One region of the Mesorhizobium sp. 113-3-3 genome, then DNA from elsewhere that is predicted to be linked to it. Evidence: predicted binding sites of a transcription regulator. Region 1 holds the regulator's gene; each other region holds the start of a gene.
What was found. The regulator LexA, encoded in region 1, represses DNA repair genes until DNA is damaged. The targets are predictions, from matches to a motif close to TGTTCNNNNTGTGTTCNG.

Region 1 (7,811 bases):
GCATCGAAATTGGTGTGGCTTTCGGTATATACGACGTCCTTGCCCTCGGCAAAACCGTAGTCCGTCAATGCCTTCTTGAAGCCGGCTATGGCGGCGTTGAGCTGCGGATGCTCGCCGAAATTGGCGATGCCGATGCGTATCTGATCAGCCGCGGCGCTGCCGGCGCTGACCATCAATGCGCCTGCCAGGGCCAATCCCGACAGCCAAGCGGACTTCGACTTCAACATCATTTCCTCCCAGATTTGATCAGCGCCGCTCACAGGCGGCAACTGCGGCGATCATGGTCAGTACCTCGCCATGTGTCAAACATTATATATAATTCTTGCCATGCCTCCCCATGATATATAATTTTTGCAAGCCTGGTGATGGACGGACGGCGATGCAGGATCAGAACAGTTCCACGAAGACCGAGGCGGCCTATCAGTTGCTGCGGCGCGATATCCTCACCACCCGTCTCATGCCGGGGGCGCCCCTCAAGCTGAGCGCGCTGCGCGGCACATACGGCGTCGGCTGGACGCCTCTGCGGGAAGCCCTGTCCCGCCTAGAAGCCGAGCGCCTGGTCACCGCCATCAGCAATCGCGGCTTTACCGTCGCCCCCGTGTCGCGCACCGAGCTCGAGGACCTGGCGCGCGCGCGGATGGTTGTCGAAATGCCGCTGTTCCTGGAATCGATCGCGAATGGCGGCAGGGAATGGGAGGACGCGGTCGTCACCGCCCACTACCGGCTCTCCCGTTGCAAGACCGCGGTCGACGACCCTTCCGATGCGGCCGTCGACAAATGGGACGAGAGCCACGAGGCCTTCCACGCGGCGCTGCTCAGCGCGGCGACATCCAACTGGCTTTTGCGCTTCCGCTCGACGATCGCCGATCAGTTGCGGCGGCATCATCGGTTTCTCGGCCTGGCGCCGACATTGCGGGCGGCGGCCGGCCTCAAGGATGGCTATGGCGAGGCAATGGACGCCTTGCGCGAGGCGATCGCGATCGAGCATCACACCGCGATCATGGAAGCGGCGCTCGATCGCGACGTCGAGCGGGCAAAGGCGCTGATGACGGCGCATATCGGCTACACGCTTCATGTCTATGTCCACAGCGAAGACAACGGCGCCAACACCTACGCCGCACGCGCTGGCAGTCTGAAAGCGGTTTCCGGATGACGCTGCCGCGGCGTCCGACACTTGACGAGATCGTCGCGGCCCGTGACCGGCTGCGCGCCTGGCTGCCGCGCACGCCGCTGCTGCGCACTGATCTCGGCCGGCCCGATCAGCTTATATTTCTCAAGCTCGAGACATTGTCGCCCATCGGCGCCTTCAAGATCAGGCCGGCGCTCAACGCCTTGCTTTGCCGCGACGCCGATGAACTCAGGCACGGCGTGTCGACCATCAGTTCCGGCAACATGGCCTATGGAATGGCCTGGGCGGCAAGAGCGCTTGGCGTTCCGATGGCCGCCTACATGTATGCCGACGCACCCCGGACCAAGATCGACGGGGTCCGCCGCCTTGGTGGCGACGTGCGTTTCGTCTCGCACGAGACATGGTGGCGCTACATAGTCGGAACCGAACGGCCCGATGGCGCCGAGCTTCTCGTGAACCCGGTCACCGATCAGGCGGTGCTTGCCGGCAACGGAACCATTGGCCTGGAGATTGTCGAAGATCTGCCCGATGTCGATTGCGTCCTGACACCCTATGGCGGGGGAAGCATGACGTCAGGCGTCGCCAGTGCGGTCAAGGCGATGCGAGGCCAGGCCAAGGTGTTTGCGGTCGAGGACGAAAACGCGGCTCCGGTCACGGCGGCGTTGGCGGCCGGACGCATTGTCGAGATTAAGACGCGTCCCTCCTTCATCAAGAGCATCGGCGGCCCATCGTTGGTGCCCGGCCTTTGGCCATTGGCAAATCAGCTGATCGACGGCGCCATTGCCGTCAGTCTCGAGCAGGTCACGGAAGCGATGCGCCTGTTGTTCTCGAAGGCAAAGATCGTGGCCGAAGGTGCCGGTGCCGCCTCGCTCGCCGCCGCTCTGCGCAGCGAGCACGCAACGGGCAATGTTGTCTGCGTTATCTCCGGCGGCAATATCGATGCCGGCGCCTATGCGCAGGTATTGGCCGGCGCGGTGCCGGAAGCCTGAATGCGTTCTATTCCCGGATAGCCAGCGATGGTTGGCGTTTTGGTTTCGTTTCGTTCCGCTGGAAATGGATCGATACACCGTTCAAATTCGCCCCGCGGACGCCTCTCAAACGCCTGATGCCAAAGCGCACCCTGGGGTAGGCCACAGGCCATTAACCAAAATAATTTCAATGCATGTGCCGATGGCGCCGTGGTCGCTTGCCCCCTGCTGCCGGGGGCCAGATAATTTCTGAGGCCTTAACAAATTCATTAAACTTTAAACAGTTGCGGAACACAACTGGAACAGATAGTGTTTGTTCTGGGTTTGTTTTTCGATTCTGGTTCACACCCTTCGTTCAATGCCTTGGGGGCCGCCATGCTGACACGCAAGCAACATGAACTGCTGATGTTCATTCATGAACGGCTCAAGGAAAGTGGCATTCCGCCTTCCTTCGACGAGATGAAGGAAGCGCTCGATCTCGCCTCCAAGTCAGGCATCCATCGCCTGATCACGGCACTGGAGGAACGCGGCTTCATTCGCCGGCTGCCCAACCGGGCGCGGGCGCTGGAGGTGCTGCGGCTGCCGGATTCGATCGCGCCGGGTCTCAACGCGGCAAAGAAATTCTCGCCGAGCGTCATCCAGGGTAGTCTCGGTCAGGGCGGCCTCGGCCGCCAGATCAAGCCGGCGCCGTCGCGCTTGCCGGCGGCCGGCAATGACGACGACGCGGTATCCGCCGTTTCGATCCCGGTGATGGGCCGCATCGCCGCCGGTGTGCCGATCGATGCCATCCAGCACCAGACGCATTCGATCTCGGTGCCGCCGGACATGATCATGGGCGGCGAGCACTATGCGCTGGAAGTCAAGGGCGACTCGATGATCGAGGCCGGCATCTTCGATGGCGACACGGTCATTATCCGCAATGCCAACACGGCAAGCCCGGGCGAGATCGTCGTGGCGCTGGTCGACGAGGAGGAAGCAACCTTGAAGCGGTTCCGCCGCAAGGGCGCCTCGATCGCCCTTGAAGCCGCCAACCCAGCCTACGAGACGCGTATCTTCGGACCGGACAGGGTCAAGGTGCAAGGCAAGCTGGTCGGGCTGATCCGGCGTTACTGAGCAGGAGCGGACGGCTTTTCGGGTTTTTGATAGGGCGGCAGCCCCCTCGCCTCGCGTGAAAATTTTCGCTGCTCGTGCCAGGGCCGGTACGGGCCGTCCACCGCGAAGCTGACAATTGGCGGACCGGTCGCCGATTGGCGGTCGAAGAAGACGGCGGCACTGCCCTTGCGGGCCAGTTGCCGTTTGGTGACGACAAGAACCAGCGGATTGTGGCAGGCATCATAGCCCGTCGCGTCATTGACGACGATCAGATCGGCAAAACCGCAGGCCTTCCAGGTGTCCTTGCGGTCTTCGACATGCGCAATGATCGCGCCGGACGGATGCCGGGCAAGACAGACACCGTCAGTGCAATAGAATGGCGCTCCCGGCGGCAGGTTGACCGCATCGGCAATGTCGAATTGCCCGTCCGCCTTGCTGAACATTTCCGGCACGACGATGGTTTCGGATGTCAGCGCGCGTTTCCAGTTGTCGACGGTGAATTCGTTCGGACGAGCCCGGCTGACAGCGAGTTCGCCGCCGCCGATTGGCAGCGCAACCAGCCGCGCATCTTCCGAGATCAGCACATCCGGCGTGCGCGTATCCGACACCGTCAGCAGGCCGGCAAGCGCGAATGGCACGGCCGCGAGCCGCAGCCAGGTCGTCGCCATTGTCGCGATGACCAGTGCGATGGTCACCAGCAGCACGGAGTGCTGGGAAATCAGCCCGACGGCATCGATCGGCGAGCGTTCCGATATCCAAGCCGATATGGCGATCATCGCCGTCAGGCCCTTGCCCATCACGTAGAGAAAGGGGCCATCGGCGCCAAAGGGCATCGCAAGAGAACTGAGAACAGCGAAAGGCATGACAATCAGCGACACGATCGGCATGACGGCCAGGTTGGCGAACAGGCTGAGCGGCGACACGCGCTGGAAATGCCAGATGGCAAACAGCGCCGTGGCGCAGCCGGCAATGATGGAGGTCATGGCCAGCCCGCCCGTCGCCAGCAGGAATTTTCGTGTGAGAAAGCCCGGAAGGGATCGCTTTGGCGGTGGCGGTCTTGTCTTTCCCGCATGGTGATCCGCCCAGCCGGCATAGGCACCAACCAGCGCCGCGGTCGCGGCGAACGACATCTGGAAGCTCGGGCCGACGACTTCGTGCGGCGACACCAGAATGACGGCGATCGCCGAGATCGCCAGATTGCGCATAGTCAGCGCCGCGCGATCGAACAGGACAGCAATGAGCATTACCGCCAGCATGATAAAGCTGCGCTCGGCGGCAACGACGACGCCGGAAATGACGAGATAGGCCGCGATCGAGAAAAGGGCCGCGGCGGCGGCGTATTTCTTCACCGGCCGACGCGCGGAAAAATCCGGAAACAGCGCGAAGGCGCCGCGCAGCAGACCCATGATGGTGCCGGCAACCAGCGCCATATGCAGTCCGGAGATCGAGATGATGTGATAGATGCCGGTGCGCCGCATCGCCTCGTTGATTTCATCGGGAATGCCCGCGCGGACACCAACGATGAGCGCCGCCGCTATCTCGCCTTCGGCACCGCCGACCGTGGCCCTGATGTGGTCGGCAATGGCTTCGCGAGCATTTTCGATCCCTGAGAAAAGCCGGGCCGAGAGCGGCATCTCGTCGTCGGCGGAAACCAGCTTTGGATTGCCGAGAAAGAAGCCGCTGCCGCCAATGCCGGCGAAATAGCTGTCGAAGGAGAAATCGTAGCTGTCCGGCCGCACCGGACCGGTCGGCGGCAGCAGTTTGGCGTAGCCCGTGACCAAGGAGCCCGCGGTCATTTCGGCCGGGATATTGCGCGCCGAAAGCCGGACCCTTGCCGGCGCGTAGCGCAGTGTCGGCCGGGCGGTCGACGTCATGTCGATGGTCAGCCGGATGCGGCCGGTCTCCATGCGGTCGATCGAGACCACGCGTCCGGTCACCTGCGTCGAGATTTCCGAACCCAGCATCTGCGTGCCCGCCCGCCATGTCTCGGCCTTGGCGGCAAGCAGGCCAAGCGCGCACAGCAATGCCGCCATGAAGCCCAGATGAGTTTTCGGCCAGGAGCGCGAAACCAGCGCACAGATCGCCATCAGCAAGACCACGGCGACAGGTCTTGCAAAATCAGGCTCCACTGCGAGCGAATAGTAGCCGATCGCGCCAGCGGCCAGACAGACCGGCACCAGCAGGAAGGCGATGCCTCGGTCCAGCTCCAGCTCCGCCGCCATCGCCACGCTATGGCGCAGGCGAGGCAAGGAAACCCGCCCGAGTTGCCGGCGCACACGCACAATCCGGCCCGAGGCAGGTGCCGGAAGTGGCGCCTGGATATCCGCCTGCGACGGCTGACTGCCCGGCGTGGGCACAAGGGGCGATGGCGGCAATGAGGCTGGCGGAGGGATCGCAAACAGGGACCGTTCGCTGACGCCAACGTTGGCGTCCTCGCCCTGTTCCGAGCCCCGGCCTCGTCCAGCCATCGGGTCTGCCCCTTGCACCCCTGACGCCCTATGCTACATGAACGCCGGGCGCGCGAAAGCCCGCGCAGCCGCACCCCGCTTCAGATGGTTTCCGAGAGTTTCATGTCCGACAAGGTCGTCACCCGTTTTGCCCCCTCGCCCACCGGCTATCTGCACATCGGCGGCGCGCGCACGGCGTTGTTCAACTGGCTCTATGCCAAACACACAGGCGGCACGATGCTGCTGCGCATCGAGGACACCGATCGCGAGCGTTCGACCGACGCCGCAACGGCCGCCATCCTGGACGGTCTCACCTGGCTCGGCCTTGGCTGGGACGGCGACGCGGTCTCGCAATTCGAGCGCGCGCCGCGCCACCGCGAGGTCGCGGAGGAACTCGTGCGTCTGGGCAAGGCCTATTACAGCTACGAGACACCAGCCGAGCTGGAGGCAATGCGCGAGGCAGCGCGGGCCAAGGGCCTGCCGCCGCGCTACAACGGCCAGTGGCGCGACCGCGCCCCCTCCGAGGCGCCTGCGGGCGTCAAGGGCGCCATCCGCATCAAGGCGCCGACCGAGGGCGAGACGATCGTCCACGACCGTGTCCAGGGCGAAGTGCGCTTCCCCAACAAGGATCTCGACGACTTCATCATCCTGCGTTCGGACGGCAACCCGACCTACATGCATGCCGTCGTCGTCGACGACCACGACATGGGTGTCACGCACATCATTCGCGGCGACGACCACCTGACCAACGCCGCCCGCCAGACCGTCATCTACAACGCCATGGGCTGGGACGTGCCGTCGATGTCGCACATCCCGCTGATCCATGGCGCCGACGGCGCCAAGCTGTCGAAGCGCCATGGCGCGCTCGGCGTCGAGGCCTATCGGGCCATGGGCTACCTGCCGCAGGCGCTGCTCAACTATCTGGCGCGCCTGGGCTGGAGCCATGGCGACGACGAGATCATGTCGATCAAGGACATGATCTCCTGGTTCGATATCGGCGACGTCAACAAGGGTGCGGCCCGCTTCGACTTCGCCAAGCTGGAAGCGATCAACGGCGCGCATATGCGACGCATGGCCGACGCGGAGCTTTTGGACATCTTCATCGCCACTCTGCCTTATCTCGAGGGTGGTCCGGAGATGGCCGCACGCCTTAACGACACGAACAAGGCGCAGTTGCTGGAGGCCCTTCCAGGCCTCAAGGAGCGCGCCAAGACGCTGGTCGAGCTTGTCGATGGCGCCGCTTTCCTGTTTGCCACGCGCCCGCTGCCGGTCGACGAGAAGGCGGCCCTTCTGCTCAATGACGATGCCCGCAAGATCCTGCGCGGCGCTCACGAAGCTTTGACCGCGCTTGCAAGTGACTGGACGGCTGCCGCTGCAGAGGCCGCGATCCGCGATTATGCGCTGGCCGGTGGCCACAAGCTTGGTGCCGTGGCCCAACCATTGCGGGCCGCGCTGACCGGCAAAAGCACCTCCCCCGGCGTGTTCGACGTGCTTGCCGTGCTTGGGCGCGAGGAAAGCCTGGCGCGCGTAGCGGATCAAATCGATTAGGAGCAAACTGGCCCAAGAAGATTGGCATTGAAAGGCGCGTTTCGCAGTGCAACATTAGGCCTTGGCCCAATCTGGCACGCACCTCCTAAAATGCGGTGGCGAATACGCGCATTGCGGTGATTTCGACGTGTCGCTCTGCAGAATTTGCCTTTGCCGGCATGAGGAAACAACAAGGAGTTTGCAATGACCGAAGCTGCGAAAAAACTGGATGTGGGCGGCGCGAACCAAGAGGCAACCGCAACGCTTCAATTCGCCGGCAAGACCCATGAATTCAAGGTGAGAAGCGGCTCCGTCGGACCCGACGTGATCGACATCGCCTCGCTCTACAGCACGACCGGCGCCTTCACCTACGATCCCGGCTTCACCTCGACCGCAAGCTGCGAATCCGAGATTACCTTCATCGACGGCGACGCCGGTATTCTTCTCCACCGCGGCTATCCGATCGACCAACTGGCCGAGCACGGCGACTTCCTCGAAGTCTGCTATCTCCTGCTCTACGGCGAGCTGCCGACCAAGGCGCAAAAGGACGATTTCGACTACCGCGTGACGCGCCACACCATGGTGCACGAGCAGATGTCGCGCTTCTTCACCGGCTTCCGCCGCGACGCGCACCCGATGGCGGTGATG
Region 2 (7,811 bases), 940 kb from region 1:
TGAGCCCATGTCTTCCCTGAGGGAGAGGGGATGCCGCGCGTGTTGAGCATCTGTGTGATGGTCTGCTGCCCGTGCCCTTCCTTCGCAAGCTCGAAGATCAGCCGCGCGTCATCGGCTCGCCCATTGAGCTCGTTCGTTTCGCGGTCAATCCAGAAGGGGACCTTTGCAACCTTGATCCTTGTCCCGCCACTTGCGACAGCTGCCCGCGCCTTCTCGGCCTTGCGGCTCCATGCTTCGCCCACCCGATGGGACAGCTTGGCGCTGTACTCGTACGCAGCCTGCATGGACATGAGAGACATCATGAGGCTGGCGAAGTTGGCGCGGTAGTCGGTATAGGTGTGGACCCTCTGGTCTTGCAGTGTCACCAAGGTGAGGCCGGTCTTGAGGAGTTCGGACAGGACGGGCTGGGCATCCATAGGATGAATGCGCGAGAAGCGGTCGAGGTTCTCTAGTAGGAGAACGGTATCACTAGGGATAACCCCCGCCTTCACATCTGCAATGAACGTCCCAAGGCTCGCCTCCAGGTCCAGGTTGCCACCTTTGAAGGCAGATACACCGTCATCGACCAATTGCCTGTCAAGGATTAGGCCGAACGTAGAACAGAAGGTCTCGGCATTCTTGGTCTGTCGGGCAAGGCTGTCGCCTTGGGCCTGCTTGCCGGATGACCAGCGAGCATAGGAAATCGCGTTGCGGCCCTTGAGGTCTCGCGGCTGTAGCATGGGTGGGCGGTCTCCGTTCGTGTATGGAAACCGCCCGATAGCACTCTGCAGAATTAAAGTCTATGCCAGGTCTGGCTCTTGCAGATCAGTCCGCCAAGCACGCAGCCGCTCATCTTGAGCGAAGTGCCCGACAACGTCGCCTTGCCGGAATAGGTCTTGTCGTTTGCCGGGTCGGTGATGCTGCCGGCATATTTGTTGTCGCCGGCCGGCTTGAGCGAGCCGATCGTCTTGCCGGCATGCTTGCCTGTCTTGAGCGTTATGGAAAACGAGCCGCTGCCGGCGATGCTTGCGGTCTCGCCGGATTGCGTCTTCCAGCTGCCTTCGATCGGATCGGCCCATGCCGTCCCCACCATGATCAATGTGGCTGCAAGAGCCAGGCTCACTTTTCGAAACATGTCTTGCTCCCTTTGGATAGCCGGCCGAATTCTCCGCCTCGCCGGTCTGCCGCTTACGCAAACGTAAGCTAATCCAGCTCCCGGCAAAACAAAAGCGGTGCCGCTAGGGAAGATTTCGGCATTTTGAAGCCGCCTGAATTGGCTCTGTGGGCGAGGAAAGAAAAACGACCGGCGTGTCCTGTTTGTTTCCCGTGGTTAGCGGAGTGTTGATCGAGGCTCCGAGAATTTTCGTCAAATTTGACGAAAATCGGCTGAATTGCTGGCTTCGTATCCTTAACGAATTTCAGCGTTTACCTCTTGTTTTAGCTTTGTTTTCTTCAAATTAAGCACGCCATTTAACGACGGATTCAAGCCTGATCGGCATTCTCGGAAGCATCGAAAGAGCGGCCCGGACAAGACGAACGGAGGCAGCTCTCGGGAGCCAGACAGGGGACTAAAATGGCACGTTTTGAAATGCTTGAAGCAGGTTTCGGCGCCATGGGGACAACTGCCCAGGCCGACATCCTTTTCGAACTGGGCATGATGTATGCGACCGGCCGCGATTGCGAGACCGACGTCGTTGCCGCCCACAAATGGTTCAACATCGCCGCCATCAAGGGCTCGGCCCGTGCCGCGGAACTGCGCTCGGAACTGTCGGCCGCCATGTCGAAGGTCGAGATCGCCAAGGCGCTGCGCGAAGCCCGCGAATGGATGACCATGCACTAGATTTCCGGCAGACGGGGACGCTCCGGCCAAGACCGCTCCAAGACGGTCGGGCCAAAACAGGGATAAGGCTGCGCAGACAGCCAGGCCACAGGCCATCAACGACAAGAATGCGGCAGGCCGCACCGGCCCAACCCGTACGATGGACCATGATCCGAAACCTGGAAATCCGGTTTTCGGACAAGGTCATGGCAGGGAAGACAGGGAAGGCCACGTTGGGTTCGCGGCGCGGGGGCGCTGGGGAAACAGCCCGATAGGCAAAAAGCCACGACCGGCCGAAACAAGGCTGGCGTGGCTTTTTTGCGTGGATGAGGGCTCACAGGCCCAATCGAGCGGCGCCAAATGCGCCTAGACAGGCCCAATGAAGGATGAAATTGTCCCGCCTCTCTGGAAGAAGCGCGGCCGGGGCGGCCGCGCGTGAGTGGAGGAGTTCTATTGCCATGAAAAAAATGAGTATTTTGAGCGCGGCCATTTTCGGCCTGATGATGAGTGCGCCGGTCGCATTCGCCGACGACATCACCGTTTCGGTGGTCGGCCCGATGACCGGACAGCTCGCCACCATCGGCGACCAGTTCAAGCAGGGTGCACAGGCCGCCGCCGACGCCATCAACGCCGCCGGCGGCGTCAACGGCTCGATGATCAAGCTCGACATCGAGGACGACCAGTGCGATCCCAAACAGGCCGTGTCGGTCGCCAACCGCATCGTCGCCAACGGCGTCAAGTTCATTGACGGCCATGCCTGCTCCGGCTCGAGCATTCCGGCCTCGGCCGTCTATGCCGAAGCCGGCGCGCTGATGATGAGCCCGGCGTCCTCGAACCCGGTGCTGACCGACGCGGCCGCCAAGGCCGGCTGGCCGACCATCATGCGCCTCTACACGCGTGACGATGCACAGGGCGCCTTCATCGGTCCGTGGATCGCCAAGAAGTATGCCGGCAAGAACGTCGTCATCTTGCACGACAAGAGCGCCTACGGGCAGGGCGTGGCTGATGCCGTCAGGGCGACCATGAACACGGGCGGCCTCAAGGAAGTCTACTATGACGCCATCAATCCCGGCGAGAAGGACTATTCGGCGCTCGTCACCAAGCTGAAGGATCTCAAGGCCGACGTCGTCTATTTCGGCGGCTACCACCCTGAGGCCGGGCTGATCCTGCGTCAGTCGGCTGAGCAGAACCTGAAGTTCCAGCTGATCATGCCGGATTCCATCGCCTCGCCGGAATTCTGGCAGGTTGCCGGCCCGGCTGGCGAAGGCACCATGTTCGTCTTCCCGTCGGACCCGCAGGCAAAGCCGGAAGCCAAGGCTGCGGTGGAGAAGATCAAGGCCGGCGGCTTCGTGCCGGAAGGCTTCACGCTTTTCTCCTACGCCGTGGTCCAGGCCTTCGCCGAAGGCATCAAGCGCGCCGGCAGCGACGATCCGGCCAAGGTCGCCGAAGCGTTGAAGAACGGCACGCCGATCAGCACGGTTGTCGGCGACGTCACCTTCGACGAGAAGGGCGACCTCAAGAATGCCAGCTACGACATCAACCAGTGGCATGACGGCAAGTACGCGCCGATCGCGCAGTAACCTGACGCGATGATCCAGAGAAATGGCCGGGGTTCGCCCCGGCCATTTTGCTTTGCGGTCCGCGATGCGCTCCGTTTGTCAGCCTGCGGCGGCGGTCGGAGCGCTCTGTTCCTCGACGAACCGCACAAGCACCGTTCCGTCGGTAACCTGCGCACCTTCCACGGCGATCTCGGCAACCACCCCGTCATGCGGGGCGGCAATGGTGTGCTCCATCTTCATCGCCTCGAGGATCAGCAGCGGCTGGCCCTTGATCACCGCGTCGCCCTTGGCCACGCGCACCAGCTTCACCAGACCCGGCATCGGCGCGCGCAGGCTGCCGGAGGCGGCTGCCGCGTCATCGCTGCGTGCCAACGGGTCCGGTACCGTGAATGTGTAGCCGACGGCGCCTTCGAACACAGTGATGTGGCCAGGCCAGCGGGCGAGGCGGGGAGCGGCGCGGAAATCATGCGAATTGGCGCTGTCATAGGGCGCATCGAGCGCCACCTGGAAGCGCCCATCCGGCCGCGCTGAAACCTTTGCCAGAATATCGGTCTCGCCGAACTTCAGCCGCGTGCGCCGGGCCACGCCGTGGAAATGCGCGTAGCCGGACAGCGACGACCATGGGTCGTTCGATGGTGGCAAAGCTTGTGCACCGGAGGCGGCAAGGGCGGCTGCCGAGATAATTTCGCCGCTCGGCGGCGCGACCTCGGTCAATGCCGCCTGATGCCGGCCGATCAGGCCGGTGTCGACGTCACCGGCGCAAAAGTCGGGATCGGCGGCAAGAGCGGCAAGAAAGCCGGTGTTGACGGTGGAACCAGCAATTTCGGTCTGCGACAGCGCCACACCGAGCGCTTCCAGCGCCGCTTGCCTGTCCTTTGCATGGATGACCAGCTTGGCGATCATCGGATCGTAATAGGGGGAGATGGCATCGCCGGCCCGCACGCCGGTCTCGACGCGCATCGTGGCATCTTCGGGGGCTGCTTCAGGGAACCTCAGATGGTGCAGCGTGCCCGTTGCGGGCAGGAACCCCTTTGCCGCATCCTCGGCATAGATGCGCGCCTCGAAGGCATGGCCGGCAAGCGTGATCTCGCCCTGCGTCTTCGGCAGCCTTTCGCCGCTGGCGACCCGCAACTGCCACTCGACCAGGTCGGTGCCGGTGACCATCTCGGTGACGGGATGCTCGACCTGCAGGCGGGTGTTCATTTCCATGAACCAGAAGCGGTCGGCCTTCAGCCCTTGCGAGGCATCGACGATGAACTCGATGGTGCCGGCGCCGGAATAATTGATCGCCTTGGCGGCCTTCACCGCCGCCTCCGTCATCGCCTTGCGCAGCGCCGGCGTCATGCCGGGGGCGGGTGCCTCCTCGATCACCTTCTGGTGGCGGCGCTGCGCCGAGCAGTCGCGCTCATAGAGATGAACGGCATTGCCGAAATTGTCGCCGAACACCTGCACTTCGATATGTCGCGGCTTGTCGACATATTTTTCGACAAGCACACGGTCGTCGCCGAAAGCCGCCTTTGCCTCGCGCCGCGCGCCTGATAGCGCCTCGGAGAAATCATCGGGATGCTCGACGCGCCGCATGCCCTTGCCGCCGCCGCCGGCCCGCGCCTTGATCAGGACGGGATAGCCGATCTCGCGTGCCTTGGACGCAAGCAGCACGATCTCCTGCGCCTCGCCATGATAGCCCGGAACGACGGGAACACCGGCTTTCTCCATGAGCCGCTTGGCGGCATCCTTCAGCCCCATGGCGCGGATCGAGGCCGCCGGCGGGCCGATGAAGGTGAGCCCCGCCGCAACCACCTGGTCGACGAAATCAGGGTTTTCCGACAGGAAGCCGTAACCGGGATGGATGGCCTGCGCCCCCGTCGAAAGCGCCGCCGCGACAATCCTGTCGCCGCGCAGGTAGCTCTCACCGACGGGCGAGGGGCCGATATGAACGGCCTCGTCGGCCATCTCGACATGCAGAGCTTTCGCGTCGGCGTCCGAATAGACGGCGACGGTGTGCACGCCGAGCTTGCGGGCCGTGCGGATGACACGGCAGGCGATCTCGCCCCGATTGGCGATCAGGATTTTGCTGAACATGGAGCCTCCGTAGCCCGGGCTTGATGAAAGCGCCCCAGGCGTCCCTTCGCGCTCCCGCCGTCCCGCAAACCTATACGGGCAGGCGTTCCCTTCGCCGGATGCTGCCTTGCAGTTCGGCACTTGATGCAGAGCATTCCCTTACCAAGGGAGTGCTCTGCGAGCGAAGCGCACTTGCCTATTTCGATGCCGAGATCGCGCAGCCGCCACTCGCGGTCTTGAGCTTCCAACGCGTCAAGCCGGCCTGGCAGTTGCGCAGCGCGATCTCTTCCGCGGCCTTCTGGGACGGTGCGTTGAGCTTCGTCCCGCAGATGATGTAGAGGTCGACGACGCGCGAATAAAAGGTTGTGGCGTAGGCCGAATGACCGCTCGCCGCGACGTAGCCCTTGTAGGCAACGTTGCATTCGCCCGTGCCCAGGGTCGGCGGAAAACGCACGTCTCCCTTGCTTCCTGCGAGCGATCCCGCCTGGCTGGCGCCGGCTGTCGTTAATATTAGTAATCCTGCAAGTATCGACGCAGCTGTCCGCCGGAAATATTTCAGTTTCATTTCCACCCTGTCCACATTGTCCCCATTGCATTGCGCGGGGCAAGCAGTAGCGAATATTTGTCCTCGCCGCCAGTTCCTTGTCGGGGGCCCGAGTTCGCCTGTGCTGATGAATCGATTGGTCCATACAATTCAACCTTTCCGGAGCACAGCAACGGCTCGCCGGTATAGTTCCGCCATATGCTCGTCGAAGCAGCAGAAGATGACGGTTTCGGGTATGGTTTTGTCTTCGACGATCATGCAGATCGTGCTGACAGCGATTTCGGCCGCCTCATCTTTCGGGTAGCGGTAAACACCGGTCGAGATCGCGGGAAACGCCACCGAACGGCAATCATGGGCGGCCGCGAGTTCCAGCGACCTGCGATAGCATGACGCCAGCAATTCGGCTTCGCCCTTGCCGCCGCCTTGCCAGACCGGCCCGACCGTGTGGATGATGTGCCGAGCCGGCAGTTTGTAACCCTTGGTGATCTTGGCGTCGCCGACCTTGCATCCGTCCAGCATCCGGCATTCGAACTCGAGCTCGCGGCCGGCGGCGCGATGGATGGCGCCATCGACCCCGCCGCCGCCAAGCAGCGACGAATTGGCGGCATTGACGATGGCGTCGACATCCAGCTTCGTAATGTCGCCGGTGTGGATGCGGATCCTGTCCAGCGCCCTGCTCATCTCACATCCTGAACACGCCGAAGCGCGTCTCCTCGATCTCGGCATTGAGCGCGGCGGACAGGCTCAGCGCCAGCACCTCGCGCGTCTTCGCCGGATCGATGATGCCGTCATCCCAGAGGCGGGCGGACGAGTAGAGCGGATGGCCCTCATGCTCGTATTTCATCAGGATCGGCTTCTTGAATTTCGCCTCCTCCTCGGCGCTCCATTCGCCACCTTTGCGCTCGATGCCCTCGCGCTTGACCATGGCAAGCACGGTTGCCGCCTGTTCGCCGCCCATCACCGAGATGCGGGCGTTCGGCCACATCCACAGGAAGCGTGGGGAATAGGCGCGGCCGCACATGCCGTAATTGCCGGCGCCGAACGAACCGCCGATGATGACGGTCACCTTCGGCACCCTGGCGGTGGCAACCGCCATCACCAGCTTGGCGCCGTCCTTGGCGATGCCGCCGGCCTCATATTTCCGGCCGACCATGAAGCCCGTGATGTTCTGCAGGAAGACCAGCGGGATCCCGCGCTGGCAGCACAGCTCGATGAAATGCGCGCCCTTCAGCGCGCTTTCGGAAAACAGCACGCCATTGTTGGCGATGATGCCCACCGGCATGCCGTGGAGATGGGCAAAACCGGTGATCAGCGTCGTCCCGTAGTTCTGCTTGAACTCGTCGAATTCGGAGCCGTCGACAAGACGCGCGATAACCTCGCGCACATCGTAGGGCTGGCGCAGATCAGTCGGCACGACGCCGTAGAGTTCATCCGCCGGATGAAGCGGCGGAATCGATCTCTGTAAGTTCAGGCTTACAGTCTTGTTACGATTCAGGTTTTTGACGATGCGTCGGCAGATGGCGAGCGCATGCTCGTCGTCCATCGCATAATGATCGGCAACGCCGGAAAGCCGCGTATGCACATCCGCGCCGCCCAGATCCTCGGCGCTGACGTCCTCACCGGTGGCCGCCTTTACCAGCGGTGGGCCGCCGAGAAAGATCGTCGCCTGGTTGCGCACCATGATCGTCTCGTCCGACATCGCCGGGACATAGGCGCCGCCGGCGGTGCAGGACCCCATAACGCAGGCGATCTGCGGGATGCCGGCGGCCGACATGTTGGCCTGATTGTAGAAGATGCGGCCGAAATGCTCGCGGTCGGGAAACACCTCGTCCTGGTTGGGCAGGTTGGC
Region 3 (7,811 bases), 1.2 Mb from region 1:
ATCCTGCGACCTTCCCGTCGCAGCTTCTGTGGCTGGCGATCACTTTCGGGCTGTTCTACCTCTTCCTGAAGCGGGTCGTGGTGCCGCGCGTCGGTGGCATCATCGATGTTCGCAACGATCGCATCAGCCAGGATCTCGATCAGGCGTCGAAGTTGAAGGGCGAGGCCGACGCCGCCGTTGCTGCTTACGAGCAGGAACTGGCCGAAGCCAAGAAGAACGCCAACTCGATCGGCCAGCAGGCCGCCGAAGCGGCCAAGGCGGAAGCCGAGACCGCACGCAAGAAGATCGAATCCGCTCTCGACGAGAAGCTTGGCGAGGCCGAGGCGCGCATTTCTTCCATCAAGGCCAACGCCATGAAGGAAGTCGGCAGCATTGCCGAGGACACCGCTTCGGCGATCGTCGAGGCCCTGGTCGGCGGCAAGGCCAGCAAGGCCGAGATCGCGGCCGCGGTCAAATCCGTGGCCCGGTGAGGAGCGCATCATGGACGCTACATCTCTCGCAACGCTCTGGGCCACGATTGCCCTGATCATCTTCCTGGGCGTCGCCATCTACATCAAGGTGCCCGGCCTGATCGCCAAGGCGCTCGACGCCCGCGCCGCCAGGATCAGCAGCGAGCTCGACGAGGCACGCAAGCTGCGTGACGAGGCCCAGCAGTTGCTTGGCCAGTACAAGAAGAAGCGCAAGGAAGCCGAGCAGGAGGCTGCCGACATCGTCGCGGCCGCCAAGCGCGAAGCCGAAATGCTCGCCACCGAAGCGCACAAGAAGACCGAGGACTACGTCGCCAGGCGCACCGCGCTTGCCGAGCAGAAGATCGGTCAGGCCGAGCGTGATGCGGTCGCCGAGGTGCGCGCCAGCGCCGTCGACATCGCCGTCGAAGCCGCCCGCGCGCTGCTCGCCGCCAAGGTCGACGTCAAGGCTGGAGCCGACCTGTTCAAGGCTTCGCTCGCTGATGTGAAGGCCAAGCTGAACTGAGCCCGCAACATTTGGAAATCAAAAAGCCGCCCGGGCAACCTGGCGGCTTTTTTGTTGGCGGTGCGCTGAAGCTGCCAACTTCCCCCCGTTGGGGGTTGAGGAGCGGACCGCGCAGCGGACGGAAAGCCAACTGCTTGGCTTTCCGAGCGACGAACGCCCGGCAGGGCAGAGGGGGCGTGAAGGAATGCCGGCCTTGGTTGCCTCTGGCTGGGCATGTTCAGAAAGTCGAGGCATCGATCGATACGCCGGCGGGACAGCGCCCCCCCCCTCTGGCGTGCCGGACATCTCCCTCACTGGGATCCCACAAGGGGGAGAGCAGCTGTCATTGCTCGCCAATCTCAATCCAGGCCGTCGAAGCTCTCTTCCTCAGCCACTTCCGCACCGCCCAGCCTGAATGGCGCGAACGACACGCGGTGCAGTCTTGCGACCGGGCCATGCGTCTCGATCGCCGTGCGGTGGCGTGCGGTAGCGTAGCCCATATGGACTTCGAAGCCGTAGCGGTCGTGGTGGCTGCCGCAGCCGCACATCATGCGGTCGCGCATCACCTTGGCGACGATGGAGGCGGCGGCGATGGACTGCGAGCGCTGGTCGCCCTTGATCAGCGCGCGGCCGTCGCATGGCAACCCTGGCGGCACGTCGCGGCCGTCGGCAAGCGCGAGCTTTGGCCGAACCGACAGCCCGACCAGAGCGCGGCGCATTGCCTCGAGGCTCGCCTTCAGGATGTTGCTGCCGTCGATGCCTTCGGCGCTGATCGAGGCCATCGAAACCGCCTGCGCCGAGCCGAGAATGCGCAGGAACAACGCTTCGCGCTGCAAGTGGCTGAGCCGTTTGGAATCATCTAGGCCTTCGGGGATGTTGGCGGGGTCGAGCACGACCGCCGCGGCGACCACAGGTCCGGCCAGCGGTCCGCGGCCGGCCTCGTCCATCCCGGCCACCGGCCACAGGCCGTCAGCCATCGCCTTCGTCTCGAAGGAGAAATCGGGTTTCTCGACGATTTCGAAGAGAAGCGGAGAATCGGAACGCGCGCGAGCCATGTTGCGGCGAGGTTCGCATCGGCTCCGATTCTCCGCAAGTCCCTCCGGGTCGGGTGGGGCGCCGGACCGGGAGGGCACCGTCTGCAGGCCGGGGCGGGCCGGACGGGATTTTGTGCGCCGTGGCAGGTCAAACCGCCGCGGCGAATTGCAATTTCAGAGCAGCATCAGCTGCTCCTGGTCTTTTCCGGCAGCGACGAACTGGTCGGTGCGCAGCGTGCGCCGTTCGGCATTGAGGCCGAGTCGTTTGGCGGTGATCTCGAAGCGCCGGCCGATCTGCCAGGCGTAGGGACCGGCGCCCCTCATGCGCTTGCCCCATTCCGAATCGTAGTCCTTGCCGTCGCGCATCGACCGGATCAGCGACATCACGTGGCGGTAGCGGTCGGGATAGTGGCGCAGCAGCCAGTCCTTGAAGATCGGACTGACCTCCAGCGGCAGGCGCAGCACGACGTAGCCCGCCTCGCGCGCACCGGCGGCGTATGCCGAATCGAGGATCCGCTCCATCTCCTGGTCGGTGAGGCCGGGGATGATCGGCGCCACCATGACCGAAGCCGGAATGCCGGCATCCGAGAGCTGCCGGATCGCCTCCAGCCGCTTGGTCGGCGTCGACGCGCGGGGCTCCATCGTCCTGGCCAGCATGCGGTCCATCGTCGTCACCGACAGCGCCACCTTGGCCAGTCCGCGTTCGGCCATGCGAGACAGGATGTCGATGTCGCGCGTCACCAGAGCCGATTTGGTGACGATGCCGACCGGATGGCCGCGCGCTTCCAGCACTTCGAGGATCTCGCGCATGATGCGGTACTGTTTTTCGATCGGCTGGTAGGGATCGGTGTTGGTGCCGATGGCGATGGTGCGCGGCTGGTAGCCGTCCTTCGACAGTTCCTTGTAGAGCAACCGCGCCGCATCCGGCTTGGCAAACAGCTTGGATTCGAAATCCAGCCCCGGCGACAGGCCCATGAATGCGTGTGTCGGTCGCGCGAAGCAATAGACGCAGCCATGTTCGCAGCCGCGGTACGGGTTGATCGACCGGTCGAAGGAAATGTCGGGCGATTCGTTGCGGGTGATGATGGTGCGCGGCTTTTCCACCTGCACCTCGGTCTTGAACGGCGGCAGCTCCTCCAGCGAACTCCAGCCATCGTCGAAGACATGCCGGCTGATCGGCTCGAAGCGGCCGGACGGATTGATGCCCGCCGATCGGCCGCGGTTGCGGTCCGGACGGATGCGCATGCCGCTCTGCTCGATCATCGCATTGGCCATTTCGGCTCGTCCTGCTCCGAAAGCTGCAATGTCGGCTCGCACGATCGGTTCCATCTTGGCCCGCTCCCAGGGACTGTCCATGTTGTGTCGAATCGCTCTGTTCATGAAATTATTCCTATTTGGCGAATGAGAACAAAGCAAGAACTTTTTATGTTGCGCTGCAAAAACTGGCGCTGTGCGCGGCTTTCCGCTATTCGGCTAAACATGCTCAGTGTTCTCATCGAAACGCGCAATGACGAGGAGGCTCTCGCCCGCACGCTCGCCTCGCTGATTGGTGGCGCGGTGGAGGGCGTGGTGCGCGAGGTCGTCGTGTGCGACGCCGGCTCCACCGACCAGACGCATCATGTCGCCGAGCATGCCGGCTGCCACTATGTGGCGAGCGGCGGCATTGCCGCCGGGATCAGGCAGGCCAAGGGTGACTGGCTGCTGCTGCTGGAGCCGGGCGCGCGGCTGGTGGAAGGCTGGATCGAAGCGGTCGTCGCCCACACGGCTAGGCAAACCATGGCGGCGCGGTTTTCGCGCGCGCGCGGCAGCCGCACGCCGTTCCTGGCCCGGGTCTTTTCGGGAAATCGTGCGCTCGCCGACGGGCTGGTGATCAGCAAGCGCCAGGCCGCATCGCTGTCAAAGAGCGCCGGCAGCGCCGAGGCGCTGGCGCGCGGCCTGGCGACAAAGAAGCTCGAGGCCGAGATCTGGGTGGCGCCGCCGAAGCAGCAGCACCGCGCGCCGAAGTGATTTTTGCATCTGCTCTGCTTATTGTGCATTGCACAAAATCTGACGTGAGATTAGCTTCCGTTCGAAGCGGGTGAATTGGGTTGGGTCATGCGAGTGGTGGGCACCGATGCGGCATCGGTGTCACCCTCATGGACGAGGACCCGATGACCCTTTCAACGTCAGATAAATCCGGTGCCGCCAGTCTCGAGGCCATTGCGCGCAATGGCAGCCTGCTGCGGCGCATCGCCGTGCGCATTCCGACCTACCTCAAGGACTTGCGCGAAAACCCCGCCTGGTTGCCTATGTTCATGCTGGCGCGCACTATGGCTGGGCGCCGGATGCATTGGCTGGGCGCAAAACGCGCCCGCCCCGCCGACAATGTCGGGGACACGATGTTTTCCGGTGTCGAGCGGGCGTCGGTTGTCGATGCACTGCGTTCCGACGGCCTGTTCTCAGGCCTGGTCCTGCCATCGGACATCCATGAAGAGATCGCGAATTTTGCGTGGCGCACACCTTGCTTCGGCAATTTCGACCGGCGTCTCGAATTCATGCCGGGCGAACATGCGCAGGCCGAGAAACGCCTGGGCCGCTCGCTGCTCAGCGGACACTATTTCGAACGCATCCTCGACTGCCCGGCCGCACTCGCCATACAGCGCGATCCGCTGCTTCTCGACATTGCCGCGCACTATCTCGGCGGCCAGGCCAAACTGATCACGACACGCGTCTGGTGGAGCTTTCCGACCGGCGAAGCCTCGGACGCTGACAAGAACCTTGCCTCGCTCGGCAAGTATCATTTCGACCTCGACGACTGGCGCATGTTGAAATTCTTCTTCTACCTCAAGCCTGTCGACGCCGACACCGGTCCGCATGTCTATGTCAGGGGCAGCCACAAGCGCCGCGCCATCAAGCATCAGCTCACGCTATTGGTCGGCCATCCCGCCCAGGAGGTGCTGGACGTCTATGGCGAGCAAAGCCCGGTGACGCTGACCGGCGAAGCCGGCCTCGGCTTCGTCGAGGACCCGTTCGGCTTCCACATGGGCACGGTGCCGGCGCGCACCCCGCGCCTCATGATGGAAGTCGGCTTCGGCGTCTCACGCCCCTCTCGCCGACGCTTCCATGGCGAGCCGGTCATCCGGTAAAGGCGGGCCGGATCTCCACCGGCGTCCAGCGCGCCTGTCGCCGGGCAATGCGGCTTTCTCTGCTCTCGGCATCATAGTCCCCGGCGACCGGTTCGCGGCTGAACTGCAACCGGTCGTCCAGGGCATTGACGATGATGATCGCCCTTGGATCCCCGTCATCGTTGGTGACCGCCGCGACGTAGACGCCACAGTCCCGGCAGATCAAATAGTCGGCTGTACGCAGGCCGAACCGGTATCTGTGCAATCGGGCTTCGTCCCCGACCGAGACGGTCAGCCTGCCGTCGGGATCGGCGACGGCGCGCGAGCCATGCTTGATGCAGAACGAACATTGGCAGGCGCGGACTTCGATTTGCGAAGGATCGAGTCTGGTTGAAAATCGAAGGCGTATGTTGCCGCAATGGCATCCGCCGGCATGCTCGTTCATCGCATCGTCCCCGTCGTGGTCGGCCATAGCCCTTCCACGAGAAGGTACTTTCTCCGGCATCCGGTTTGGAATGGCGTTTCGAAGGCGCAGACGCCGTTCAACCTGCCAAACACGGCGTGAAACCGGGGCTTGCCCTCGGCTTTTACGGAGCCGACTTCCCGCGCCGCAGATGTTCGTCCAGGCGCGGCATGATCTCAACGAAGTTGCAGGGCATGTGGCGGTAATCGAGCTGCGCCCTGAGGATGCCGTCCCAGGCGTCCTTGCAGGCGCCGGGCGAGCCCGGCAGCACGAAGACGAAGGTGGCGTTGACGACGCCGCCGGTCGCCCGGCTCTGGATTGTCGAGGTGCCGATCTTGTCATAGGAGATGCGGTGGAACACTTCGGAAAAGCCGTCCATGCGCTTTTCGAAAATCGGCTCTAGCGCCTCCGGCGTCACGTCGCGCCCGGTGAAGCCGGTGCCGCCGGTGGTGATGACGACATCGATGTTCTTGTCCCGAGACCACGCCAGAACCGTGTCGCGGATCTTGTCACGGTCATCGGTGACGATATCGCGGGCGGCCAGGATGTGGCCGGCCTCGGTGATGCGGTCGGCCAGCGTCTGGCCGGATTTGTCGTCGGCAAGGCCGCGCGTGTCGGAAACCGTCAGCACCGCGATGCGCACCGGAACGAACGAACGGCTCTCGTTGATCCCAGCCATCTCACTCAGCCTCCGAGGACATGCTGCGCGTCGCCGCGACGAACCAGCCGGGCTGGCGGCCGCGGATCTCGGCCGCCGCGCGCTTGGCGACATTGCCGGTCTCGAACAGGCCGAAACAGGTCGCGCCCGATCCCGACATGCGTGAAAACCCCGACCCGGCCTTATCGAGCCACGAAAGCGCCCGGCCTATGGCGGGCTGCAGCGCGAGTGCGGCCGGTTCGAGATCGTTGCGGGTGACCTCCAGCCAGTTGCGCAGGCTGTGAAAATCGATGCTGCGCGGCAGCGGCGGCAGGGGCTCGTTGTCGCGGCTGGACAGGGCCGCGAAGACATCCGCCGTCAAGACCGGCGTGCCAGGATTGACCAGCACCAGTCCCAGCGCCGAAAAGTCCGGCACCATCGACAGCTCGTCACCAATGCCGCGCGCCACCAGAGGCTTTGCCGCCAGGCACATCGGCACGTCGGCGCCAAGCGAGAGACCGATCCGCGCCAGCTCGGCGTCATCCATGTCCAAGGCCCATGTCCGCGCCAGTCCGCGCAGCACGGCCGCCGCGTCGCTCGACCCGCCGCCGACGCCGGAGGCGACCGGCAGGTTCTTTTCCAACTTTATCGAGACAGGCGGGGTCCGCGAAGGGCCGGCCTCCCGCCGCAAAGCATCGCGCGCCTTGAGCACAAGATTGCCGGCGTCGAGGGGAACCGCCGCCGCGTAGCGGCCGGACACGACAAAATCGTCGCTGTCGGCGAGCGCGACCTCGACCCGGTCGCCAAAGCGCGTGAACACCGCCAGGCTGTCGATGAGGTGATAGCCGTCAGGGCGCCTGCCGGTGACGTGCAGCGCCAGATTGATCTTGGCATGCGCGTGCCAGGTGCGCGAACCGATCTCGGTGTCCACGGCGTCAGTCGTAAGGGGGATGATGCTCAGTCCTTGGCCAGCCGATATTCGCCGGTCTTCGGATCCTTGACCAGCGTGCCCATCGCGCCATTGGCCGCCTGCTTTTCGGTGCGCCGCACCTTGGCGGTCACGCGCTCGGCCTCGCGCACGAAGGTGCGATAGCCGAAATAGGCGGCGACGCCAACGACGGTGAAGAAAATGATCTGCGGCATGTCACAACTCCTACCACGCTGGGCCGGCGAAGGCGGCCGGTCGGGTCGGTCAATGCGTGTCGCCCAAAACTGTGTCCGGTTTTGGGAAAACGGCATGCATAGGACTTCAAACCCTCATGCTAAACGGTTTTGCGCGGTTTTCAAAGCCCGAAGCGAGCCCACAGCGCGCGCTCTTCCGCCGCATCCATGACGCCGCTGGCGGCAGCGGCGGCGATATCGGGCGCTGAAAAGCCCTTGCTGGAGCCGAACAGGCCAAAGCGGCTGAGGAAACCGCGTGGCGCCGTGACCAATCTCAGCTGGGTCTTCGCCCCGAACCGGGTCTTCAGCACCGTGCGCATGTCGCCGAGCGCATCGACGAGGCCGAGCTCCAGCCCCTTTTTGCCCGTCCAGAACAGGCCGGTGAACATGTCCGGATCGTCCTTCAGCTTCGTGCCGCGCCGTTCCTTGACGAGATCGATGAAGGTTTCATGCACCTCGAG
Region 4 (7,811 bases), 420 kb from region 1:
GGCCGAGACGACGATAACCGGCGTGCGCGCCAGTTCATCGAGGTCGGCGGAGATGTCAAAGCTCTTCTCGGCCCCCTTGTGCACGCCGCCGATGCCGCCGGTCGCGAACACCTTTATGCCGACCATATGGGCCGCGATCATCGTGGCGGCGACGGTCGTGCCGCCGGTGCGTCCTTGCGCGACGGCGAAGCCGAGATCGGCGCGCGACAGCTTCATGGCGTCACCCGTCATGGCCAGCGATTCGCGCTCGCCGTCGGACAGGCCGATCTTGATGCGACCGCCGACCACGGCGATCGTCGCCGGCACCGCGCCGCCGTCGCTGATGATCTTCTCGACATTGGCTGCCATGGCGCCATTGTCGGGGTAGGGCATGCCATGGGTGATGATGGTGCTTTCCAGCGCCACGACAGGACGCCCGGCGGCCAGGGCTTGCGCCACCGGCGCGTGGATATCGATGAACGGGCGGGCTGTATCTGGGGTCATCTGGATCTCCAACCTGGAGCGCCCACGTCCATGTCGACGCTTGGCTGCACTCCGGACTTATGAATTTGCCGGTCTCATGCCACTTCCCTGGCATCGGGCACAAGAGCCAGTGCTTCCGCGAAGCTCGCCGCGGTGAAATCGGGAATGGCGTTGGCGCTTTCGATGGCCAGCGTCGCCGCCGCAACACCTTCGCGCAGGGCCTGGCGTAGCGGCAGGCCGCGCAGCAAGGCCGCGATCGTCGCGCCCGCCAGCGCATCGCCGGCGCCGGTGACGTCGGCGATTTTTCTCGGAGCAGGGGGCAGGATCGAAAACGCGCCCGTTTCATCGAAACCCAGCACCGGCGCGCCGCCTGCCGTGACCACGCCGTTGGCAAGGCCGCTGCATCGCAGGCCGTCGACGACATCGCGTTCGCCGGCATTGGCGTTGACGCCGGCCAGCACGACGGCCTCGCGCCGGTTCATGAAGACCAGCGCCAGCGCGCCGAGCACCGGTATCAGCCGCACCACCTTGGCCGGCGAAGTAGCGATGGCATAGACCGGCTTGCCGGCGGCAAGCGAAACCAGCCGCTCCAGTGCCGCCGACGGCAGATTTGCGTCGCACAGGATGGCGTCGGCGGCAGCGACCGCCTCGCGGACCTTGGAGCGCCTCATCTGCTTGGGGAACGCCAGATCATAGAGCGCCATGTCGGCGAACCCGACGATCAACTCACCCTCGCTGTCGATCAGCGCCGTATAGCTCGGCGTCGTGCGGTCTAGGAAGACCGCCGACAGGTCGGCGATGCCAGCCTCGGCGATAGCGCGGGAAACGGTATCGCCCGCCGCATCCCCGCCCCGCATCGAAAGCAGCGAAGCGGAGACGCCGCGCCGCACCGTGCTGCGCAGCGCGTTGAACACGCCGCCGCCGACATCCTCGCGCATCGTGCCGGGATTGGACGCGGCCGGCACGTAGGCGCCGGACACCTGGCCACGTCGGTCGATGTGGGCGCCGCCTACGGCCAGTATCTCTACGGATTTCACCATGCCGGCGATATGCCCTTTGTTATTGCAACTGCACAAGCGCTAGACTGCGTTGTGGACCTTCGCCAGCAAGATGGCGATTCGGCGGGTCTATACAATCGAACAGTCTGGCCCAATGCGGGGTGCGGTCCTGTTAGGTCTCTTGGTACGAAAAAAGAACAAATCCGGATATCATTTGTTTTTCAAATATTTGATCCCTCTTGCCAAACGAGAACAAAAAAGGTACAAAATGGCAGGGATTACGGATTGTCCGGCCTTCATTGACGACCAAGGGGTGATGTATCATGGCTCAGAATTCTTTGCGGCTTGTAGAGGATAAGGCAGTGGACAAATCAAAGGCTCTGGATGCGGCGCTGTCGCAAATCGAGCGGGCTTTCGGCAAGGGCTCGATCATGCGGCTCGGCGCGAACGAGCAGGTCGTCGAGATCGAAACGGTGCCGACCGGCTCGCTCGGCCTCGACATCGCGCTCGGCGTCGGTGGCCTGCCACGCGGCCGCATCATCGAAATCTACGGGCCGGAAAGCTCGGGCAAGACGACGCTGGCGCTGCACACGGTGGCCGAAGCCCAGAAGAAGGGCGGCATCTGTGCCTTCGTCGACGCCGAGCATGCGCTCGATCCGGTCTATGCCCGCAAGCTTGGCGTCGATCTCGAGAACCTGCTGATCTCGCAGCCCGACACCGGCGAACAGGCGCTGGAAATCTGCGACACGCTGGTGCGCTCCGGCGCCATCGACGTGCTGGTGGTCGATTCGGTCGCGGCACTGACGCCGCGCGCTGAAATCGAAGGCGAGATGGGCGATTCGCTGCCCGGCCTGCAGGCCCGCCTGATGAGCCAGGCGCTGCGCAAGCTGACCGCCTCGATCTCGCGCTCCAACACCATGGTCATCTTCATCAACCAAATCCGCATGAAGATCGGCGTCATGTTCGGGTCGCCCGAGACCACGACCGGCGGCAACGCGCTGAAATTCTACGCATCGGTGCGCCTCGACATCCGCCGCATCGGCTCGGTCAAGGATCGCGACGAGGTCGTCGGCAACCAGACCCGTGTCAAGGTGGTCAAGAACAAGCTGGCGCCGCCCTTCAAGGTGGTCGAGTTCGACATCATGTATGGCGAGGGCGTGTCCAAGACCGGCGAACTGGTCGATCTCGGCGTCAAGGCTGGCGTGGTCGAGAAGTCGGGCGCCTGGTTCTCCTACAATTCGCAGCGCCTCGGCCAGGGCCGCGAAAATGCAAAACTTTTCCTGCGCGACAATCCCGATACCGCACGCGAGATCGAATTGGCGCTCAGGCAGAATGCCGGGCTGATCGCCGAAAAGTTCCTCGAGAATGGCGGCTCTGAAGGCGGCGACGACGGTTTTGAGGACGAAGCCGGCGCGATGTAGGGCAACCGGACAGAGTTCGGCCATAAAGCCGGCCTATGATCTGATGCTTAAGTAATCGAGTTCTTTAGTACCGCGTTCAAAACCGCCGGCCTTCGCGCCGGCGGTTTTCGTTTTGGCGGACCAATGGACTCCCTGGATTGGCCCAGTTCCGTGTTTCTGGACAGGCTCGGGCGTGCCCGCTAAAAGGCCAAATCTATTTCTGCAAAGCAGAGACCAGTTTCCGCCGGCCGCGCCGGCGGTTTTCGCGAAAAGGCAGCAGTCATGAGTGGCGTGAACGAGATCCGGTCGACCTTTCTCGACTATTTCCGCAAGGAGGGCCACGAGGTCGTGGCCTCGAGCCCGCTCGTGCCGCGCAACGATCCGACATTGATGTTCACCAATGCCGGCATGGTGCAGTTCAAGAACGTCTTCACCGGCCTGGAGAAGCGGTCCTATTCGCGCGCCACCACCGCCCAGAAGAGCGTTCGCGCCGGTGGCAAGCACAACGACCTCGACAATGTCGGCTACACCGCGCGCCACCTGACCTTCTTCGAGATGCTCGGCAATTTCTCCTTCGGCGACTATTTCAAGGAGCGCGCCATCGAGCTTGCCTGGAACCTGATCACCAAGGAGTTCGGGCTGAAGAAGGACAAGCTGCTGGTCACCGTCTACCACACCGACGATGAGGCGGCCGGCTTCTGGAAGAAGATCGCGGGTTTCTCGGACGATCGCATCATCCGCATCGCGACCTCGGACAATTTCTGGGCGATGGGCGATACCGGCCCTTGCGGGCCGTGCTCGGAAATCTTCATCGATCGCGGCGAGCACATCTGGGGCGGACCTCCCGGCAGCCCGGAAGAGGATGGCGACCGCTTCCTCGAATTCTGGAACCTGGTGTTCATGCAGTATGAACAGGTGACGAAGGAGGAGCGCATCGACCTGCCGCGTCCGTCCATCGACACCGGCATGGGTCTGGAGCGCATGGCCTCGATCCTGCAGGGCGTGGAGAGCGTCTTCGAGACCGACCTTTTCCGTCATTTGATCGATGCGGCGTCCTCCGCGCTCGGCCGCGCTCCGGATGCGGAAACGGTGGCGTCCTACCGCGTCATCGCCGATCATTTGCGCTCGTCCTCCTTCCTGGTCGCGGACGGCGTGCTGCCGTCGAACGAAGGCCGCGGCTACGTGCTGCGCCGCATCATGCGCCGCGCCATGCGCCACGCGCAGCTGCTCGGCGCGAACGAACCGCTGATGTGGAAGCTGGTGCCGGCGCTGGTGCGCGAGATGGGCCAGGCCTATCCCGAACTGCCGCGCGGCGAGCAGCTGATCACGGAGACGCTGAAGCTCGAGGAAACGCGCTTCCGCAAGACGCTGGTGCGCGGCCTCGGCCTGCTCTCCGAGGCGACGGAAACGCTGCACGCCGGCGACATGCTGGATGGCGAAACTGCGTTCAAGCTCTACGACACCTACGGCTTCCCGCTCGACTTGACGCAGGACGCCCTGCGCCAGCGCAGCATCTCGGTCGATCTTGCCGGCTTCACCAATGCGATGGAGCAGCAGAAGGCCGAGGCGCGCAAGCACTGGACCGGGTCCGGCGAGGCCGCGACCGAGACTGTGTGGTTCTCCGTGCGCGAACAGACCGGCGCCACCGAGTTCCTCGGCTACGAGACCGAACAGGCGGAAGGCCTGATCCAGGCGCTGGTCAAGGATGGCAAGACCGTCGACAGCGCCGGCAAGGGCGACGCCGTTGCGGTGGTCGTCAACCAGACGCCGTTCTATGGCGAGTCCGGCGGCCAGATGGGCGACACCGGCATCATCTCAGGCGAAGGATTCTCAATCGAGATCTCGGACACGCAGAAGAAGGCCGATGGGCTGTTCGTGCATCTGGGCAAGGTGGCGAGCGGCACGGTCAAGACCGGCGCTCCCGTCGAATTGAAGGTCGACCACGCGCGCCGCACCAGGCTGCGGGCCAACCATTCCGCCACGCACCTGATCCATGAGGCGCTGCGCGAGGTGCTGGGCACCCATGTCGCGCAGAAGGGCTCGCTGGTCGCGCCGGAGCGGCTGCGTTTCGACATCTCGCACAACAAGCCGATCTCGGCCGAGGAGCTTGAAGAGGTCGAGCGCATGGCCAACGAAATCGTCGTGCAGAACAGCCCGGTGACCACGCGGCTGATGTCGGTCGACGACGCCATCTCCGAGGGCGCCATGGCGCTGTTCGGCGAGAAGTATGGCGATGAAGTACGCGTCGTGTCGATGGGCACGGGGCTGCACGGCGCCAAGGCCAACCGGCCTTATTCGGTAGAACTCTGCGGCGGCACCCATGTCAGGGCGACCGGCGATATCGGCCTGATCCGCGTCGTCTCCGACGGCGCGGTCGCCGCCGGCGTGCGCCGCATCGAGGCGCTGACGGGCGAAGCAGCGCGCAGACACCTCGACGAGCAGGACAGGCGCCTGAAGGCGGCGGCAGCCGTGCTGAAGATCTCGCCAGCCGATGTGCCGGCGCGTGTCGAGACGCTGCTCGAAGAGCGCAAGAAGATCGAGAAGGAACTGAGCGAGGCGCGCAAGAAACTGGCGCTCGGCGGCGGCGCCGCGGCGGGTGCGCCCTCGGAGAACGAGACGGTCGCGGGCGTCGGCTTCCTCGGCAAGGCGGTCTCCGGCGTCTCGCCGAAGGATCTGAAGCCGCTGGCCGATGCCGGCAAGACGTCGCTCGGCTCCGGCGTCGTCGTCTTCGTCGGCACTGGCGAGGACAACAAGGCCAGCGTCGTCGTCGCAGTCACCGACGACCTCGTCGGCCGCTTCAGCGCCGTCGACCTGGTGCGCGTCGCCTCCGCCGCCTTGGGCGGGCAGGGCGGTGGCGGTCGGCCCGACATGGCTCAGGCCGGTGGCCCGGATGCCTCGAAGGCAAATGATGCGATCGCGGCTGTGAAGGCAGCGCTCGAAGCGGCTTAAGCTGCGGGAATCGTCCCACTTTCGGGGCAATGCTGCCCCTCATCTGGCTGCCGCCATCTACTCCCCGTTGAACGGGGAGAAGATGCTGTCATCGCGGCTTTCGCTAATCGCCAACGTTGCAGGAGAGGTACCGGCGTCGGGGCCAGCCTCTTTCGCCCCGTTTACGGGGAGAAATGCCCGGCAGGGCAATGAGGGGCGGCGCTGACATCAAAAAAAGCTCGCTCGACAGCCATGACGAGAAGCGTGCTCATTCGGCCTTTTCAGTCTTCACAAAACCGTGCCGTGCGGCAATCCGCCCGTACCAGTCCTGAATATCCGCGAACCGCGCCAACAAATCTCGCCCCTCGGCGACCTTGACGAAATAGCCGATGACCGGCGCGGCATGCAGGTCGGCCAGCGTCAGCCGATCACCAAGCAGCCAGGGTCCATCCGCCTTAAGTGAAGTCAGAACTTTCAGCACGGTCTCCGCCTGGCGGAGTCCGTTGGCAATCAAAGCCTCGTCTGGCTCCGCCTTTTCCAGCCGCTCGACGGCAACGTCCCAAACCATGGGACGGTAGCCATAGGCGTCGAGCATGCCTGTCATCTGGCCCATCCTGGCGCGGCCGCGCGCATCGGCGGGCTGCAGCGCCGGACCGTCGAAGGCCTCGTCGATATAGCGCGCGATCGCATTGGTTTCGAACAGCCGGAAACCGTTATGCTCGAAGGCTGGGATGCGGCCGAACGGGTGATGTTCCAGATACCAGGCCGGGATGCTGTCGGCGGCGAAGATGTCGAGCGGCACCAGCTCGTAGTCGATGCCCTTTTCCTCCAGCGCCATCCGCGCGATGCGCACATAGACGCTGTAGTCCGCGCCGTAGAGGATTGGCCTGGTCATCGCTGTAACCTTCGGTCTCGCTCAGTTGGGGCCTAAAAAGCGAAGGCTCCTTTCGGAGCCTTCTGCATGTCGAAATGCGAGCGTTACGCCATCGCCTTCTGCAAATTCTCGTCGATCTTGTCGAGGAAGCCGGTGGTCGATAGCCAGGGCTGGTCGGGACCGATCAGCAGCGACAGGTCCTTGGTCATGAAGCCGCTCTCGACGGTCTGGATGCAGACCTTCTCCAGCGTTTCGGCGAAGCGCTTCAGTTCGGCATTGTCGTCGAGCTTGGCGCGGTGGGCGAGGCCACGCGTCCAGGCGAAGATCGAGGCGATCGAATTGGTCGAGGTTTCCTCGCCCTTCTGGTGCTGGCGGTAGTGGCGGGTGACGGTGCCGTGCGCGGCTTCCGCTTCCACCGTCTTGCCGTCCGGCGTCATCAGCACCGAGGTCATCAGACCGAGCGAGCCGAAGCCTTGTGCGACCGTGTCGGACTGCACATCTCCGTCATAGTTCTTGCAGGCCCAGACATAGCCGCCCGACCATTTCAGGCTGGAGGCCACCATGTCGTCGATCAGCCGGTGTTCGTACCACAGCTTCTTTGCCTTGAACTCGGCCTCGAATTCAGCCTCGTAGACTTCCTGGAAAATGTCCTTGAAGCGGCCGTCATAGGCCTTGAGGATGGTGTTCTTGGTCGACAGATAGACCGGATAGTTGCGCAGCAGGCCGTAGTTCAGCGAGGCGCGGGCGAATTCGCGGATCGACTCGTCGAGATTGTACATGGCCATGGCGACACCGGCGCCGGGCGCGTCGAACACGTCATGCTCGATGACCTTGCCGTCCTCGCCGACGAACTTGATCGTCAGCTTGCCCTTGCCGGGGAAGCGGAAATCGGTGGCGCGGTACTGGTCGCCGAAGGCGTGACGGCCGACGATGATCGGCTTGGTCCAGCCGGGCACCAGGCGCGGCACGTTCTTCATGATGATCGGCTCGCGGAAGATGGTGCCGCCGAGGATGTTGCGGATGGTGCCGTTCGGCGACTTCCACATCTTCTTCAGCTTGAACTCCTCGACGCGCTGTTCGTCGGGGGTGATGGTCGCGCATTTCACGCCGACGCCGTATTTCTTGATGGCGTTTGCCGAATCGATCGTC

Region 2: a site for LexA is predicted at 1,413-1,430, ahead of JG746_RS24930 (sel1 repeat family protein). Genes of this name have one in related genera too.
Region 3: a site for LexA is predicted at 3,389-3,406, ahead of JG746_RS26245 (PA0069 family radical SAM protein). Genes of this name have one in related genera too.
Region 4: a site for LexA is predicted at 1,709-1,726, ahead of recA (recombinase RecA). Genes of this name have one in related genera too.

Annotation. Positions count from the first base shown of each region.
Region 1 covers NZ_AP023243.1:4,101,861-4,109,671, reverse strand. Annotated here, with positions in the region: gene JG746_RS19960 (ABC transporter substrate-binding protein) at 1-227, opposite strand, end outside; gene JG746_RS19955 (GntR family transcriptional regulator) at 380-1,153, shown strand; gene JG746_RS19950 (pyridoxal-phosphate dependent enzyme) at 1,150-2,118, shown strand; gene lexA (transcriptional repressor LexA) at 2,473-3,210, shown strand; gene JG746_RS19940 (ComEC/Rec2 family competence protein) at 3,204-5,657, opposite strand; gene gltX (glutamate--tRNA ligase) at 5,760-7,184, shown strand; gene gltA (citrate synthase) at 7,368-7,811, shown strand, end outside.
Region 2 covers NZ_AP023243.1:5,045,185-5,052,995, reverse strand. Annotated here, with positions in the region: gene JG746_RS24940 (recombinase family protein) at 1-719, opposite strand, end outside; gene JG746_RS24935 (DUF2147 domain-containing protein) at 773-1,114, opposite strand; gene JG746_RS24930 (sel1 repeat family protein) at 1,553-1,819, shown strand; gene JG746_RS24925 (branched-chain amino acid ABC transporter substrate-binding protein) at 2,257-3,378, shown strand; gene JG746_RS24920 (acetyl/propionyl/methylcrotonyl-CoA carboxylase subunit alpha) at 3,457-5,439, opposite strand; gene JG746_RS24915 (hypothetical protein) at 5,615-5,983, opposite strand; gene JG746_RS24910 (O-acetyl-ADP-ribose deacetylase) at 6,113-6,643, opposite strand; gene JG746_RS24905 (carboxyl transferase domain-containing protein) at 6,645-7,811, opposite strand, start outside.
Region 3 covers NZ_AP023243.1:5,332,510-5,340,320, reverse strand. Annotated here, with positions in the region: gene JG746_RS26260 (F0F1 ATP synthase subunit B) at 1-470, shown strand, start outside; gene JG746_RS26255 (F0F1 ATP synthase subunit B) at 481-972, shown strand; gene JG746_RS26250 (ribonuclease HII) at 1,311-2,006, opposite strand; gene JG746_RS26245 (PA0069 family radical SAM protein) at 2,160-3,314, opposite strand; gene JG746_RS26240 (glycosyltransferase) at 3,465-3,992, shown strand; gene JG746_RS26235 (hypothetical protein) at 4,136-5,110, shown strand; gene JG746_RS26230 (GFA family protein) at 5,100-5,561, opposite strand; gene moaB (molybdenum cofactor biosynthesis protein B) at 5,677-6,231, opposite strand; gene JG746_RS26220 (4-(cytidine 5'-diphospho)-2-C-methyl-D-erythritol kinase) at 6,233-7,120, opposite strand; gene JG746_RS26215 (membrane protein) at 7,147-7,332, opposite strand; gene JG746_RS26210 (S49 family peptidase) at 7,473-7,811, opposite strand, start outside.
Region 4 covers NZ_AP023243.1:4,520,606-4,528,416, reverse strand. Annotated here, with positions in the region: gene JG746_RS22220 (pseudouridine-5'-phosphate glycosidase) at 1-483, opposite strand, end outside; gene JG746_RS22215 (carbohydrate kinase family protein) at 558-1,502, opposite strand; gene recA (recombinase RecA) at 1,784-2,881, shown strand; gene alaS (alanine--tRNA ligase) at 3,143-5,809, shown strand; gene JG746_RS22200 (glutathione S-transferase family protein) at 6,057-6,683, opposite strand; gene JG746_RS22195 (NADP-dependent isocitrate dehydrogenase) at 6,767-7,811, opposite strand, start outside.